DNA from 3 places in the Sphingobium sp. B10D7B genome. Region 2 is predicted to be linked to each of the others. Evidence: predicted binding sites of a transcription regulator. Region 2 holds the regulator's gene; each other region holds the start of a gene.
What was found. The regulator LexA, encoded in region 2, represses DNA repair genes until DNA is damaged. The targets are predictions, from matches to a motif close to GTTCCNCNCTTGTTCT.

Region 1 (5,183 bases), 470 kb from region 2:
TAGTGAGTAACTGAGCCATTGAGGCTTTTCCCGAGCGCAGCGAGATGTTCTGTTGCCTTTGCCAGCCGCTCATACATCTCCTTGCCGAGGGCCGCGATCTGCTGGGTCTGTTCGGCCATTTTCTCCTGCCGCCAGACGCTTGCGACCGTGCGCGCAATGGCGACCAGATTGGTCGGCGTGGCGAGCAGCACACGCTTCTCGAAGGCCCATTCCCACAGGCCGTCATCCTGCTCCAGCGCCGCCGCGAGGAAGTGCTCGCCGGGGATGAACATGACGACATAGTCCGCCGCATCGCCGAAGCGCGTCCAGTAATCCTTGGCGCCAAGCTGCTGCGCGTGGTTGCGGATCGCGCCGGCATGGGCCTTGAGATGCCCGACCCGCACCACCTCGTCCACAGCGTCGACCGCTTCCAGATAGGCGTTGAGCGAGCATTTGGCGTCTATGATGAGTTGCCGCCCCCCGGGCAGACGCACAATCACGTCCGGGCGCAGCCGGCCGTCGGCGGTGTCGACGGAGACCTCCGAGCGGAAATCGGCGAACTGGCTGAGCCCCGCCATTTCCAGCACGTTACGCAATTGCTGCTCGCCCCAGCGCCCGCGCGCCTTGGGGCTGGAGCGCAGCGCATTCACCAGTCGCGCCGTCTCGACCCGCGCCTCGGCGCTGCCCAGCCGAACCTGCTCAACGGCCTCGCGGAGCGCGGCGTAGCTATCCACCCGCTCCTTCTCGACCTTGCCGAGGCCTTCCTCATAGCGCTTGAGCGTCGTCTCGACGGGCTGCAACAGCGCCTTGAGGCTCGCCTCGCTCTTCTCATGAGCCTGATGGAAGCGCTGGTCGGCTCGCTCGATGAGCATGCGCTGCGCCTCGTTCAGCAACTTGCCGGCGGTCTCACTGAACTGCGCAGACAATTGCTCGCGCGCCTCACCCAGCGCGCGAATTTGGGCCTCGAAGCCCTCCATCCGCGCCTTCTGATCGGCCTGCACCGCTGCGAGCATCCGTTCGGCCTCGTCCCGCGCGCGATCGGTGTCCTCCAGTTTCGCGCGCAAGGCGTCGGTCTCTTCCGCCCGGCTCGCCGCCACCGCGAGGTCGCGCAGCGCGGCGTTGCGCATATCCTCAAGGGTGGCGAGTCGGTCGGCGAGAGCCTTGCGCTCAGCCTCAACCGGCGCAGCCATGCGGGCGCGCATCAGCCAGCCAGCGGCAAGCCCGACCAGCAGAAGAATCAGACTAAGAACGAGGCTTTCGACGGTCACGGCAACTCGCGGCAAAACAGGAACGAAATGAGAACCTATCGCCCCCGCCTCACAAGCGCAAGCCCGTCACTCGATATGGCCCTGCTCGCGGAAGAAGCTGTTGAGGGCGCCGAGCATCGTCTGCCACCAGTCTACGACATCGGCGAAATTGCGCTGGGTCAGGCCCCCATAGGTCGTCACGTCATAAGTCAGGTCGAGCGAGCCATCCTCGTCCACCGCCATCTGGCTGAACCGGTTCTTGCGGTTCCACAAATTGGCGAGCTCTGGCGTGTTCTTGCCGTCGTCCACGAAGCTGGTCGAGAAGTGGAGCGAGGCGCAGTCCTTGCCATCCTCGCATTCGTAGAAATAGATGTTGAAGTTGTAGCCGCTCGCCGCGCTGGTGATCATCGGGTTGCCGCTCGACTCGCTCTTGCTCAGGCTGGCCTTGTAGCCGGCGTCCTGGATCGCCTTCACCACCGTCTCGGGCGCATTGGCGCAGATGAGCCCCTTGCCGCACGGTTCCTCATCGGCCGCATGAGCGGGCGCCGCCATCATCAGAAGCGCACATGCTGCAGCCGAAATCCAAGCGGTCGTCTTCATCGTCGTCCCCATTTGCTCGTTACGGCCACGGCCTTATCGCGATGAAGCCGACATCGCCACACCGCAAAGCCTATTGAAGATATGTTCTTCATATGTTCTATTGAGGCATGACTGCGATCAAGGGGCGCGGCGCCCCGGCCAATCAAGTATCGAGCCGTTTCCACCTGCCCGCGCGCGAGGTGGATGGAGACTGGCTGGATGCGCGATTGGCGGACGAGGAGGACCAGGCGCCACCCCTGCTCACCACCGTGACGCTGGAGCAGGCGCGCACGATCATCACCCGCAACAATTCCCCTGACATTGGCTTTGAACAATCGGTGAATGCCTATCGGGGCTGCGAACATGGGTGCATTTATTGCTTTGCGCGGCCGAGCCATGCACGGTTCGATCTCTCGCCGGGGCTGGACTTCGAGAGCCGGTTGTTCGCCAAGCCGGACGCGGCCAGGCTGCTGCGGCAGGAACTCGCCAGGCGCGCTTATGTGGTGAAGACCATTGCGATGGGGACGAACACCGACCCCTATCAGCCCATCGAGGCGCGGTATCGCATCACGCGGGCGTGCATCGAGGTGCTGGCCGACTGCCGCCATCCGCTGATGATCACCACCAAATCCAACCGGGTGTTGCGGGATCTCGATCTGCTGGGGTCGATGGCGGCGCAGGGGCTTGTCGCGGTGGCGATTTCGGTGACGACACTGGATGCCGGGCTGCACCGCAAGCTGGAACCGCGCGCGCCCTCGCCGGCCAGCCGGCTCGCGGCGATCCGCGGGCTCTCCCAGGCGGGGGTGCCGACCCACGCAAGCCTGTCGCCAATGATCCCGGCCATCAACGATCATGAGATCGAAGCACTTGTCGCGGCGGCCGCAGAGGCGGGCGCGAAATCGGTCTCGTTTATTCCGGTGCGACTGCCCTTCGAGGTCGCGCCGCTGTTCCGGGACTGGCTCGATGCGCATTATCCGGACCGGGCCGCCAAGGTGATGAGCCTCATTCAGTCGATGCGCGGCGGGCGCGACAATGATCCCAATTTCGGCACGCGCATGCGTGGGTCCGGGGCTTATGCGGAGCTGATCGGCACGCGCTTCCGTGTCGCTCAGGCACGCCATGGCCTTGGCAAGGGCCGCCTTGCGCTGCGGCGCGATCTGTTCGTGCCGCCGTCCGATCAGGGCGATCTGTTCAGCATGCTGCGATGAACAGACCGCCCTTCGGCTATGTCAGATCAGTTGAAGGACACGCGCATCGTCGCCTTGCGGCCCCGCAACGTGTAGCCAACCGCGCCGAAGCCGATGACCAGCATGGCCCAGACAGCCGGCTCGGGCACCGGCGGAGCGTTGGTTCCGTTTACGGCAATATTGTCGATGTTCGCCGAAGCGCCACCGACGACGAAGCCGAAGACGACCCGATCGACCAGATTACTGGCGCCGGCGATGGTGGAGAAATCTCCGGAGAAGGTCGAGAGCAGGCTGAACACCGGCACCTGACCCGCAAAGCCGGTCACGCTGTAGAGCAGGTTGCTGTCCACGGTTGCCAGATCGAAGCTATCGAGCGTGAAGCTTGCGCCGCCCGCTGTCAGATCGAACAGGCTGAGCGCCGTCCCGCCGCCAAAGCCGACGCTGGGCGCGCTATTACCCGAGCCGGTATCGACCACGGAAGACCCCAGCACATTGGCGAAGGTAAACCCATCCTGCGTGTAGCTGGTGAACGGATCACCCGATCCGGAGAGACCATCGAAGCTGATGATTGCGGCCTGTGATGGTGCCGCCAAGGCGGCTCCGGCCATGAGCGCCGCTGTGACAAGCGGCAGTTTGTACATAGTTTTCATCGGTAACTCCCAAGTCCTAAGAGTCGCCCCCGGCGCCACCCGATGAACGGGATGGCACCCCCGCCGCTGCGATGGTTAACATTTCGCAAACGCACAATAGCGCTGCGTTCAATTGTGCTCACGAGGCGAGGAAAGCCGCGTTGGTTCGCGCTCCCGCGCGGTGCAGTGCAGCACGTCGCGCCTCAGGCACGGTCTAGCGGGAGGCGACCAGCGCCAGCTGTGGCCCGTGCTGAGCGAGCACCACCTTGGTCACACCGCGCACCGTTTCGACCCGCTCGCCAAGCTCGGCATCGAGCTGGAAATCCTCGCCGAGGATGACCCGCGCCCGCCCGCCATCGGGTAGCGCCGCGTCCAGCTCCACCGTCGAGCGCGCGCCGCGCCGTTCGCCCAGCATCTGCCGGAGCGAAGGAATAGCGCCGGGCTCCTCGACGGAAATGACCATCCGCATTCGCGCCGTGCCCGCGAGGCGCGCGAAGGACTGGACGTTGCGCACGGTGACGCGCGGGGTCTCCTCACCGGGCTGGCGATCCAGCTCCACGGTCAGCAGGGCGCACTCGTTGCTCTCGTGCAGGGTTGCCAGCAGCTTGCAGCTTTCCTCATCGAAGCAACTGGCCTGGAACTGCCCGCTTGAATCCGAGAAGGTCGCCGAGGCATAGCGGGCGCCGCGCTTGGTCTCGCGCCAGCGTATATCCTCGATCAGCCCCGCCATCATCGCGCCGGTTCGGTCGCCGCCGCCAATGCCATCCGACTGGCCGCACAGCTCCGCATAGCTGCGCACGCCCTTGCCGCGCGCGAGGATGCGATAGCGGTCCACGGGGTGTGCCGAGAAATAGAAGCCGAACGCCTCCTTCTCCTGCGCCATGCGCTCGACGGCGGCCCATTTCACATCCGGCAGCGGCACATCCGCATGGGAAACATCCTCCCCGCCGAACAAACCGCCCTGCCCGCTCTCGCGCTGCTCGGCGGCTTTGGCGGCAACCGCCAGCAGCGCCTCGGCCGCGGCATGGACCACCGCGCGGTCCAGACCCAGGCTGTCGAAGGCGCCCGCCGCCGCCAGACTCTCAAGCTGCCGACGATTGAGCAGGCGCGGCTCGATCCGTCCGGCGAGATCATCGAGATCGCGGAACGCGCCGCCCCGGACCCGCTCCTCGACCAGCGTCTCCATCGCCTTCTCGCCCACGCCCTTGAGGCCGCCCAGCGCATAGCGCACCGCATGGCGGCTGGCGTCCTCCGGGTCCGGTTCCACCGAGAAATCGGCCTCGCTGACGTTGATGTCCGGCGGCAGGCAGGTCAGCCCCATGCGGCGCATATCATCCACGAACACGGTCAGCTTGTCCGTCTGGTGGATATCGAAGGCCATGGAGGCGGCGTAGAATTCGGCCGGATAATGCGCCTTGAGCCACGCGGTCTGATAGGCGAGCAACGCGTAGGCGGCCGCGTGGCTCTTGTTGAAGCCATAGCCGGCGAACTTGTCGATCAAGTCGAACAGCTCGTTGGCCTTCTTCTTGTCGATCTGGTTGTGCGCCTTGCAGCCTTCGACG
Region 2 (5,183 bases):
GAGTTTTGGCTGGGCACCGAGCTGCCCTTTTCGGCGAAGCACATAATCAACATTGAAGAGAAAGACGAGAACACCGTTGCGCTCTCCAGCCAGGAGCCGCGCAGGCGTTGGCCAGCACGTTAACTTGGGCCGTCCGCCTTTAGAGCGCGGCCGTATAAGGGGACGTCGTCCTATTCAATCCATAGCCCATGCGCCCGGTGCCAGTCTTCCAGCCCCTCGTCTGGATAGCCGTCGAAGCACTGGTCGTTCCGCCCGATCTGCGGTTCGACCCAATTCGCCTTTGATCCGAGCATCATGTGCACGAGCGACGGCGCCTTGGGCAAATCGCTGTCGATCGCGGAAGCGAAAGGGTGGAGCAGGTCAGGATACTCCGGGCTGAACACCCAGAGCGCGCTCGCGCAGGACGGGCAGAAGTGCCGCTCGCCGGTGCTGACCTGGCAGCTGCCTTCACCATCGTCCAGCGTAGCGTGATAGATGGCGGTCTCGCCTTGCACCTTGAGCGTGCGCTTGTCGGCGTGGAGATTGATGGCATAGCCGCCACCGCCGGCGGTCTTGCGGCAGATCGAGCAATAACAGCGCAGGAATGGCACCGGCGCGTGGCTGTCGACGGACAAGCGCACGGCGCCGCATCGACAGGAACCTTCGAGCTTGAGGGGCATGGCACGGTCCTCTTGTGGTGATCGTCTCTCGAGCTGAACCGCTCTTATCTCCGCCGGTTCCCTCAGCGCCCATTGCGCGCTTCCCCTTGCGGCCACTTAATCCTTGATCTGCGCGCGCATCCTCCGCATGGCGAGCGCGCCCGGTGCCCGGCCCATGTCCGGTGGCCGCGTGCCCTGGCAGGAGATGTCCGCCCGTGATCGTTCGCAACCGCCTTGGCTTGCTCGAAGTGCTGTTCGCCTATCGCGGCACGATCATGCCGCATATCCAGCATCGGCTGGCGGGCATCGCCGTGGCCAGCGTGGCGGCCATTCTCGCGGCGCGCGCCTGGCCCGGGCTGTTCGCGCAGATCAGCGGCATTCCATTCGCGCTGATCGGCCTGTCGCTCTCCATCTTCATGAGCTTCCGCAACAGCGCCTGTTATGATCGCTGGTGGGAGGGTCGCAAGCAATGGGGCGCGCTGATCATCGCGAGCCGCTCCTTCGCGCGACTCACCTCCTCGCTGCCTGAGGAGGAACGCACCCCGCTGCTCCGCGGCATCTGCGGCTTCACCAACGGTCTTGCTGCCCGCCTGCGCCAGCATGACGAGGCGGCCGCGATCGGCAGGTGGGTAAAGGATGGGCCTTGGCGCACCTCCCCGAACCCTACCGACACCGTGCTCTACGAGATGGGCGCGCACTGCTTGCGCCTCTCCGCAGATGAAAAGATCAATCCCATCCACCACTCGCTCATCGAGGGGCAGCTCAAGGCGCTCAGCGATGTGCAGGCGGCCTGCGAGCGGATCGCCAGCACGCCGGTACCGTTCACCTATTCGCTCATTCTCCACCGCACGACCTACGTCTTCTGCCTGTTGCTGCCTTTCGCCCTGGCTGGTTCGCTGGGCTGGTGGGCCCTCATTCCGGTGCTGGTGGCGAGCTACACCTTCTTCGGGCTGGACGCCTTGGGCGATCAGCTGGAAGACCCGTTCGGCTATGATCCCAACGATTTGCCGCTCGATGCTATGACGCGGACGGTGGAACGCGAAATGCTCGCCCGCCTCGGCGCGACTGATCTCCCCGCGCCCATCGCGCCCGATCAGCACATCCTGACCTGATCGCTCGCTAGCGCAAGGCTGGAGCGCCCGCCCACCGAAACGCGAGATATTCGGCCGATCCGTGTTGACGTGGCTCGATTCGTTTCCTAAACGTTCTCCGTCCGTTCCATATTGGGGAACCACTCATGTTGACCGCCAAGCAACAGCAACTGCTCAGCTACATCAAGCAGCATCTCGATCAGGGTGGCGTCTCGCCCAGTTTCGAGGAGATGAAGGAGGCGCTGGACCTCAAGTCGAAGTCCGGCATCCACCGGCTGATCAGCGCGCTGGAAGAGCGCGGCTTCATCCGCAGGCTGCCCAATCGCGCGCGGGCGCTCGAAATCCTCAAACTGCCGGATGGTATGCCCGTGGCAGAGCGGACGGAAGAGCCGGCGGCGGCCACCAACGTGACCCCGCTGCGCAAGGCGCCCACCGCGCCGGCGCGGACGATCCCTATCGCCGCCAATGACGTGATCGAAATTCCGCTGCATGGGCGCATCGCTGCCGGTCTTCCCATCGAGGCGATGGAGAGCGACACCATGCTGCCGGTCCCGGCCGCGTTGCTGGGCGCCGGCGATCATTACGCGCTGGAAGTCTCCGGTGACTCGATGATCGAAGCAGGGATTTTCGACGGTGACTTCGCGCTGATCCAACGGACCGAGACGGCGCGCGATGGCCAGATCGTCGTTGCCCTCATCGACGAGAATGAAGCGACGCTCAAATATTTCCATCATGACGGCCGCAAGGTGAGGCTCGACCCCGCCAATCGCGATCATGAGCCGCAAACCTATGAGGCGCGGCAGGTGCGCATTCAGGGTCGGCTCGCAGGGCTATTGCGGCGCTATAACTGAGACGGGCGGTTTGGGACGCTGGCTCTAGCGCGAGCCGGTGCCCGCTATCCAGGGATGGCGACTGCGCGGGTCGTGGCCCGGCACGATCTCCCGGCTGTCCAGCAGGACCAGTGCGCCCCCCATGGCACTCAGTGCGGGCCGATCCAGCTTTGCCCAGCGCGGCACACATCCGGGCGGCAGGCGTCGGTCAGCAATCACAAGATCAGCCTGTGCGCAGGCGGCCACCAACTCGGGATAGGGAACCAGCAGGCGCGAGCGACTGATCAGCAGGTGAACCGGCGGCTGGCCGGTACGGCCCGGCAATGTCATCGCGCACATGTCCCGCGTGCATCGCGTGTCCGGCGCCTGCGTCAGGGACGCAAACTCACCGTCATAGGCGCTGGCCTCGGCCAAAGTGGTACGAACATAATCCCCGCTCCGGTCCCGCAACAGCGCCATCCGCCCGTCGCCCAGACGCACCGCCACATGATGACCATCGGCGGTGACCAGCACATCGGCGGACGGTGCCAGAAATGTCAGGAAAAAGCCGAGCGCCGCCAGAGGCAGGCCCCACCATCGCAGCGCCGTGTGCCAAAGCATCAGCCACAAGAGGCCGATCATGGCGAGCGCAAAGGCCAGTCCGCTGGAGACGGGCAGCGACAGCGTGGCAAAGGGCTGACTGGCGACACTATGCGCGATCCACAGAAGGAACTTGAGCGCCACGCCGACCACCCACCACACGGGCGCCCCCAGCCCCACAGCGTCGAGCACCAGCGCGAGCACCTCAGCCGGCATCACCACGAAGCTTGTGAGTGGAATGGCGATCATATTGGCCGCCGCGCCAAGCAGGCCCGAGCGATGAAAATGAGCGAAGGCAATCGGCGTCAGCACCAGCTCCACCAGCAAACCTGTCGCCAGCAAGGCGCCGAGGCTGCGGGTCCAGCGCTTTATCCGCCCTTCATCGCGTCGCTCGAACAGCCGCCGTGCGGGGGGATATTCGTAAAGCGCCACAATCGCGGTCACGGCAACGAAGCTCATCTGGAAGCTGGGGCCGATGACAGCCTCGGGCCAAAAGATCATCACGATCAGCGCGCCGGTCGCGATCAAGCGCAGCCCGATGGCCTCACGGCCCAGAGCCATGCCCGCGATTACCAGCAGAGCGGCAATGCACGAGCGGATCGTCGGCACCTGCGCCCCGGTGAACACAGTGTAGCCGATGCCCGCCGCGCCGCCCACGCAGGCGGCGATCATCAGCACCGGCCAGCGCAGCGCAAGGGTCGGCGAAAGCGCAAGCAGACTGACCATGATGAGAATCACGCCGCCGATCAGCGCGGAGACGTGCAAGCCACTGATCGAGAGCAGATGGGCAAGCCCGCTGCGCCGCATCGCGTCCGCATCCGCCTCACTGATCCAGTTCTGATTGCCCGTGGCGAGCGTGATCGCGATCGTCCCTTCCGGTCCCGGCAACCGCGCGGCGATGTGGTGGGCGAGAGTCGCGCGCGCATCCCCGCCAGCGGTTGCCGCATCGAGGCGCTGCACTTTGCCGAGTGCCCGCCCGGTAGCGCCGAGGCCGGAAAAATAGGCCGTCCGCGCAAAATCATAAGCGCCCGGCAGGGCAGCCGGTGCAGGCGGCATTAGCCGCGCTCGGACGGCAATGCGGTCCCCTGCGGCAATCTCCTCTGCCATCTGATCGGGCGCCGCGTTGATGCGGACCCGCGCCGGCAGATCGGGCCGGGATAGCGGCGCGACCTCCAGCCGCACCAGTCCCCGTGCAGCCAGGGGCGTCGCCGAGAGGACGCGCGCCTCCATCTCCACCACCGCGGCGCGTGCGAGCGGTGGCTGCGCCACGAGCAGCGCTTTAGCCCAGATCAGCAGACAGCCCGCCGCCAGCAGCACCGCGCCGACGGCCAGCGCAGCAGGCAAGCGTCCTCCGCGCCCCACGGCGCCAAACGCGGCGGCGGCGCCCAGCCAGAAGGCGATCCACGCCATCCACTGCGGCGGCGCAGGCAGAGTGAACCAAGCGATAATCCCGGCGCCCAGCAGGATCGGCACCCACAGTGGCAGTTGCGCCCGCTCGGCCTCCAGCACCGATTCCGCTCGCGCATGAAGCCGTCCCAACCAGACACTGCTGCGGCGCAACAACGGTATTTGTCGAGCCGGAAAAGGCGTGCTAGGGGCATTCTCGTTCACTAGGAAACCCACCCGCGACATAAGGGAAAAGCAGGCATAGCGTGGCAGAAGGACGGAAACAAACAGGCACGGTCGTCACCCGCTTTGCCCCCTCGCCTACGGGATATCTCCACATTGGCGGCGCACGCACGGCGCTGTTCAACTATCTTTTCGCCCGTCACCACGGCGGCAAGTTCCTACTGCGCGTCGAGGATACCGACCGCGCCCGCTCGACCGAATCCGCGATCGAGGCGATCTTCGACGGCTTGAGCTGGCTGGGCCTTGCAGGCGATGACGAACCGGTCTTCCAGTTCGCGCGTGCGGCACGCCATGCCGAGGTCGCCAACGCCCTGCTCGACGCCGGCCATGCCTATAAATGCTTCGCGACTCCCGAAGAGCTGGCAGCCCTGCGCGAGCAGCAACGCGCCGCGCGTCAGCCGATGCGCTACGACGGG
Region 3 (5,183 bases), 150 kb from region 2:
ACAGTTCTTCGATCATGAATGCCCTGACGTACGAGCAATTCAAGCAGCTCTTATTTTAGGAGAATCTTCTACGGGAGAGCAACATCGCGGGAACGGGTTGCCCCAAATTTGGAACGCCGTCCGATCCTCGAATGTTGGTGTGGTTGGAATCCATACGGGGAATGGCCATTTAAGTTATAATGCGGACGTTGGCACGCCGGTGACTGGCTACTTTGATAGCGAGTTTTTGGGAACCATCGTGGCCTGGACGGTCCCAATCGAATCGAATCTGCACGAGTGACCATGGAAAAAGCGATGATCAGCATAGCTCAGGATTTTTCGCGCTCTCCGGCGGGGCGCTTCATCAGCGATGGCCCGAACTCAGGCGAGCGGTTTCGTGAGAAATTCCTGGTGCCACATCTAGAAAAGTCACGACAGATAACTGTGGAACTCGATGGCACCCGTGGCATGGGGTCCTCATTCCTCGAGGAGGCGTTCGGCGGCTTAATTCGGCGCGGATATTCACCCGAATTTTTGAAGGATCATATCATCTTGGAATCGCGCGATCGCTCGCTCCAGACCGAGATCCAAGGATATTGGTTCAAGCGGTAGCATGGCAACGCCGCCATCAGGCGTGGTTGACTTGCCGGCATTAGGCTTTGTGGTCACGTCAATCGTTACAGTCGTCGGCTGGTTCACCGTCGCGAAGATGACCGACGCCCGCGATTTCCGTAAGGAAGTTCGAGAGCTAGTCAGCGACTGCCGCGGAAATATCCTTGATGTGATTCAATCCGCGAGGGATTACTGGTTGGGCAATGTCGCTGACGACCGCGCATCTCATGCCGTGTCCTTGAAGGCCAATCTCTTAGCTTTGAGCCGCCAGTTGGAATTGCTCGAGCATGTGGGGCTGGCTGTCGACACCGGTTTACTCGTAGCGGTCCGCCAAGCCGCCACTAGCGGAGACTTTGAGAAAAAGGGTCGGCGCAAGTCCGCTGCAGATACGGTTAGGATTGGAGAGCTTGCATATTGCGCTCAAGATTTAATGAGCGCGATCAACCTAGCATTTTACTATAAATACCCCCCACCTAGCAAAAGTTCGAGATGGCTGCGTTGGATACCCTTCGGAGGGATATTTTTGATGCCCTCAGACAGCCGTTAGCGCCTCCAGACCGGCTTTGCTCCAAGACGCCCGCCAATGTTGCGTGAGGTTCCGCGCCGCAATACCCCGATAGAGGCGCCGATGATCGCGCGGTCATTTTCACCCTTGCCACCTCAGCGGACTCGGTGAACATTGCGTAAACCTTGTGGGGGGGGTTATCGTGAAAAATAAGAATCGTCTTCGCGAGCAGGTCGTCATTGCGGCGCTGCTCATTTTGACAGCATGTGCAGAGCAAAAGGCGCCGGACAATAACGCCGCAGGTAGCGCCGCGGGCAGCAGCCAGGACGTTGCGGCCGCGGCGCCGGCGACGACGCCTGATGGCCGGTCCTATGCCTCTGCACAGACCATGTTCGAAAAATTCAAGAACGGCGTCCTGTATTGCTATGCCCCTGGGGTCGGCGACAGTTGCGAGAGCGTGCAATATGCGGAGACCGTGGTCGGCCCTACGCAAGTGAACACGATGGCGATCTATAAGTGGAACGACGTCGAGAAGCAGGTCATGCGGCACCAGCAAAAGCTGAAGGGCGATGCGATCTGTGTGACAACCGACGAGTGGTCAGTCGAGCGGGCAAACTATTACACCTCATTCGACAATGTGGCAAAAATTCAGTCGACCGACATCAGCGCCGAGCCTGACGGTCTCGAGCGGTGGCGCAAGGATTTGCGGGAGCGTTGGAGCGGCATCATGGGCCATGAATTCTGTTATCGCTATGCGCTGCGACGCGATGAAAAAGGCGAAACGCACGGTGGCGAGTTTGAGGAGTTCAAATTCTCCGGCGGCGTTCTGCAGCCCACTGAAGAACCGGTTTATCTCAACACCTATGAACACAAAGACTTGGGAAATCTGACGCTGCGGCCACAGAATTAAGCGCGCGGGCCGGCGGCCCAGAGACGTCGGAGGGAGAATCATGACGACAGCTGTGTCTTGCAAGCTTTGTTACGGGAATGGATACCGGTCGTCTGGATCGATTTGCGAGGGCTGCGGTGGAGCGGGGTCTGTACACGTCCTCGAGCCCGCCACACCCTGCAAGCTGTGCTATGGCAATGGGTACAGATCGTCGGGATCCGTTTGCGAAGCCTGTGGCGGCTGCGGCTATGCGGGCCGCATTGGCGGATCAATCGCTGCGCCAGCAGCAACTGCGGTACCGGGGCAAATTCTCGCTACCGTGGATAATTCCGAGATTCTGACGGAGCTGCGGGCGATCAGAAGCGCCACCGCCAACTCTGCGCAGCAGATCGCGGAGATGAGCTCAATCGCCTATTTTGTCGGCGTGTTCATATCGATGGGCATGAACTTCGCCATCGGAAACGGCTTGGGCGCGCTGCTGATCTGCTGGCTATCGTGGTTGAATGTCGGATTTGTCGCCGTCGGCCTAGCCACTGGAACTTACGTGAATCCGACCGCTGGCAGTTAGGCTGCCGGTCCGCATCGAGCAGAAAGCGACGAGTTGCACGTTTGGGATGTTCCCAATCTGTTCTCTTTGGCGTTATGTGAGCTGACGAGCCAGGGAATCTGATCATGCTGCTGCCAATCGCGCAGCCGGTCCCGCTCGCCGACATGGCGCCGGGCATCCGGTTCAAGCCGATCGGCGTGGCGGGAGCCGGCTTTCCAAGCCCCGCCCAGGACTGGGAGGAGGATGCCATCAATCTGGCGGAGTTGCTTCGGCTCAACCGGGCCGGGAGCTTCGTCTTCCGCATTGATGGCTCCAGCATGATCGACGCCGGCATTTCCGACCGCGATGTCGTCGTGGTGGATCGCGACGTGACGCCGCGCAACGGCCATATCGTCATCGCGATCGTCGCCGGTGGCTTTGTGTGCCGCCAGCTCGTCTATCGCGGCGGCGTGCCCTATCTGGAAGCGCGCAACAGCCGGCAGAGCTATGCCAATCACGTCGCCGACGAATCGACGGAGATATGGGGCGTGGTGCGCGCCGGCGTGCGCGATTATCAGCGGTGAGCTGGGCGATCGTCGACGTGGAGAACATGTATGTCTCCAGCGAGCGGGTGTTCGACCCGCGCCTGCGGCGGGTGCCGGTGATCGTCCTCTCCAACAATGACGGCTGCGCGATCGCGCGCAGCGCCGAGGCCAAGGCGCTGCACATCAAGATGGGCGATCCGGTGTTCAAGATCCGCGACGTGATCAAGCGGCACGGTATCGAGCTGCGATCCTCCAATTACGAGCTCTATGCGGACATGAACCGCCGGTTCAACGCGGTGATCGGCGAGCATAGCGACCTGGTGGAGATCTACTCGATCGATGAGAGCTTCTATCAGCTGCCGACGCTGGCCGACGGCCGCGGCGATGTGGCGGCGGCGCACGCGCTGCGCGCCGCGATCCTGCGCACGGTGGGCCTGCCAACGCGGATCGGCCTGGGGCCGACACGCACGCTCTCCAAGGTGGCCAACGCACTCGCCAAGGCCACGGAGAAGATATGGGGCGGCGTCTTGGATCTGCACGATACCGAGCTGCGCGCGCGGCTGTTTGCGCAATGGCCGGTGACGGAGGTGTGGGGCATCGCGCGGGCGCTGGCGGCGCGGCTGCAGCCGCTGGGCGTGCGCACCGTGGCCGATCTGGTCGCCCTGCCCCCGGCGGTGTCGCGCTCGGTTGGCACGGTCGTGCTCGAGCGCCTGGTGCTGGAGCTGAACGGCATCGCCTGCGACGACTTCAAGCCCGAGCCGGAGGCGCGCAAGGCGACCGCCGTGACGCGCCAGTTCGGCGCGCCGGTCACTGATCTGAGCGAGCTGCGCGAAGCCATGGTGCGGCGCGCGGTACGCGCGGCAGAGAAGCTGCGGGAGCAAAGCCTGATGGCGACGCGGCTGATCGCCTTTGCGCATGGATCGCGGTTCCGCGCCAATGCGCCCTCGGCGAGCCGGCAGACGCGCCTGTCGCCCCCGAGCAACGATCCGCGCATCATCGCCGCCCTCGCCGGCAAGATGATGGAGGCGATGCATCAGCCGGGTGCGGTCTATACCAAGTGCGGGGTGTTGCTCGAGGAGCTGGTGCCGGAAGGGACAGGCCAAGGCGATCTGTTCGTCCAGGCCGATCCGCGCGCGCGGGGCCTGCTGGCGGCGATGGACGGGCTCAACGACCGGTTCGGCCGGGGCACGATCCAGCTGGCCGCGCAGGGTTTTGGCGGGCGGAGCTTCGACACCAAGCGGGGGCAGAAGAGCCCATCATGGACGACGGATATTCGGCAGATCCCGGTGGCGCGGTAGAGCGCATGTCGGTCATTCGGTCTGGTTGGCAGCGTCTGCCGCTTGTTGAAGTTTCCTGCGTCGGCGGAACGCGAGGAGCGTGAGCGGGCCGCCGACTGCAAATCCTAACATGAAGCTCTCGATAAATGTCTTGCCGGGGGTCCTTGATTTACTGAACTCCGACATGCGCTTCAGATAGCCGAGTTGCTCTTGCTCGCTCAGGATCACGCCATTTTTGTCGGCGGCGCTGATGATCAACCAGTGCTTTTTATAGTCTACCAAGGTCAGTTTGACCCGTAGCGGAAAACGCTCTCGTGGAAGGCAATCGGTGTCTCTCGTGCGCGGTCGCGCGGCCTCGCAGCTTACTCGCCGAGTACCATTGGGCATAGTGAGCTGCATCCAGCGGCTCGGAATTCCGATGTCGTCTACCACCCCTTCCCGCACGAAGCGCGGCGCCGACCGGGCAACATCGTACATGTCCGCCCGGTCATTGCCAGGGTCGAGATAACCAATCGAGGCGAAGAGCAAAGGACCCCATAGCCACCATGTTGCGAGCCAGCGCTTGTTCCAAGCAGAGAACTTACCCACTCCGCTGCGGAAGCCGGACCAATCCAGAGATTTCAGTTTCATCTGCCCCGATCTGCGCGACGCGCCGAACACCCCGGCTCGGGAATACAATCTCGGCCGCCCAGCGCAAGCCGACGTCACGCCGAACATCGCGCGCAACCTCTTAACTTCCTCGCATTTTTTGCCTGTTCCCTTTATGTCTACAGGCGGAGGGTGAGGTTCCACTATGCACGATGTTCCCCGGCTCTCGCCCATGATGGCGAGCCGCAAGCTGCAGGCGCTC

Region 1: the regulator LexA is predicted to act here: its motif matches at 1,910-1,925, upstream of M2331_RS06515 (PA0069 family radical SAM protein).
Region 3: the regulator LexA is predicted to act here: its motif matches at 2,602-2,617, upstream of M2331_RS08110 (LexA family protein).

Annotation. Positions count from the first base shown of each region.
Region 1 covers NZ_JAOQOQ010000001.1:1,386,533-1,391,715, reverse strand. Annotated here, with positions in the region: gene rmuC (DNA recombination protein RmuC) at 1-1,247, opposite strand, end outside; gene M2331_RS06520 (YbjN domain-containing protein) at 1,314-1,826, opposite strand; gene M2331_RS06515 (PA0069 family radical SAM protein) at 1,934-3,013, shown strand; gene M2331_RS06510 (PEPxxWA-CTERM sorting domain-containing protein) at 3,040-3,642, opposite strand; gene dnaE (DNA polymerase III subunit alpha) at 3,836-5,183, opposite strand, start outside.
Region 2 covers NZ_JAOQOQ010000001.1:1,856,238-1,861,420, forward strand. Annotated here, with positions in the region: gene M2331_RS08825 (hypothetical protein) at 1-123, shown strand, start outside; gene M2331_RS08830 (GFA family protein) at 171-659, opposite strand; gene M2331_RS08835 (bestrophin family protein) at 854-1,750, shown strand; gene lexA (transcriptional repressor LexA) at 1,876-2,580, shown strand; gene M2331_RS08845 (ComEC/Rec2 family competence protein) at 2,605-4,698, opposite strand; gene gltX (glutamate--tRNA ligase) at 4,791-5,183, shown strand, end outside.
Region 3 covers NZ_JAOQOQ010000001.1:1,709,099-1,714,281, forward strand. Annotated here, with positions in the region: gene M2331_RS08085 (hypothetical protein) at 1-280, shown strand, start outside; gene M2331_RS08090 (STAS-like domain-containing protein) at 283-591, shown strand; gene M2331_RS08095 (hypothetical protein) at 593-1,138, shown strand; gene M2331_RS08100 (hypothetical protein) at 1,299-2,006, shown strand; gene M2331_RS08105 (hypothetical protein) at 2,305-2,553, shown strand; gene M2331_RS08110 (LexA family protein) at 2,658-3,095, shown strand; gene M2331_RS08115 (Y-family DNA polymerase) at 3,092-4,354, shown strand; gene M2331_RS08120 (hypothetical protein) at 4,367-4,963, opposite strand; gene M2331_RS08125 (LexA family protein) at 5,127-5,183, shown strand, end outside.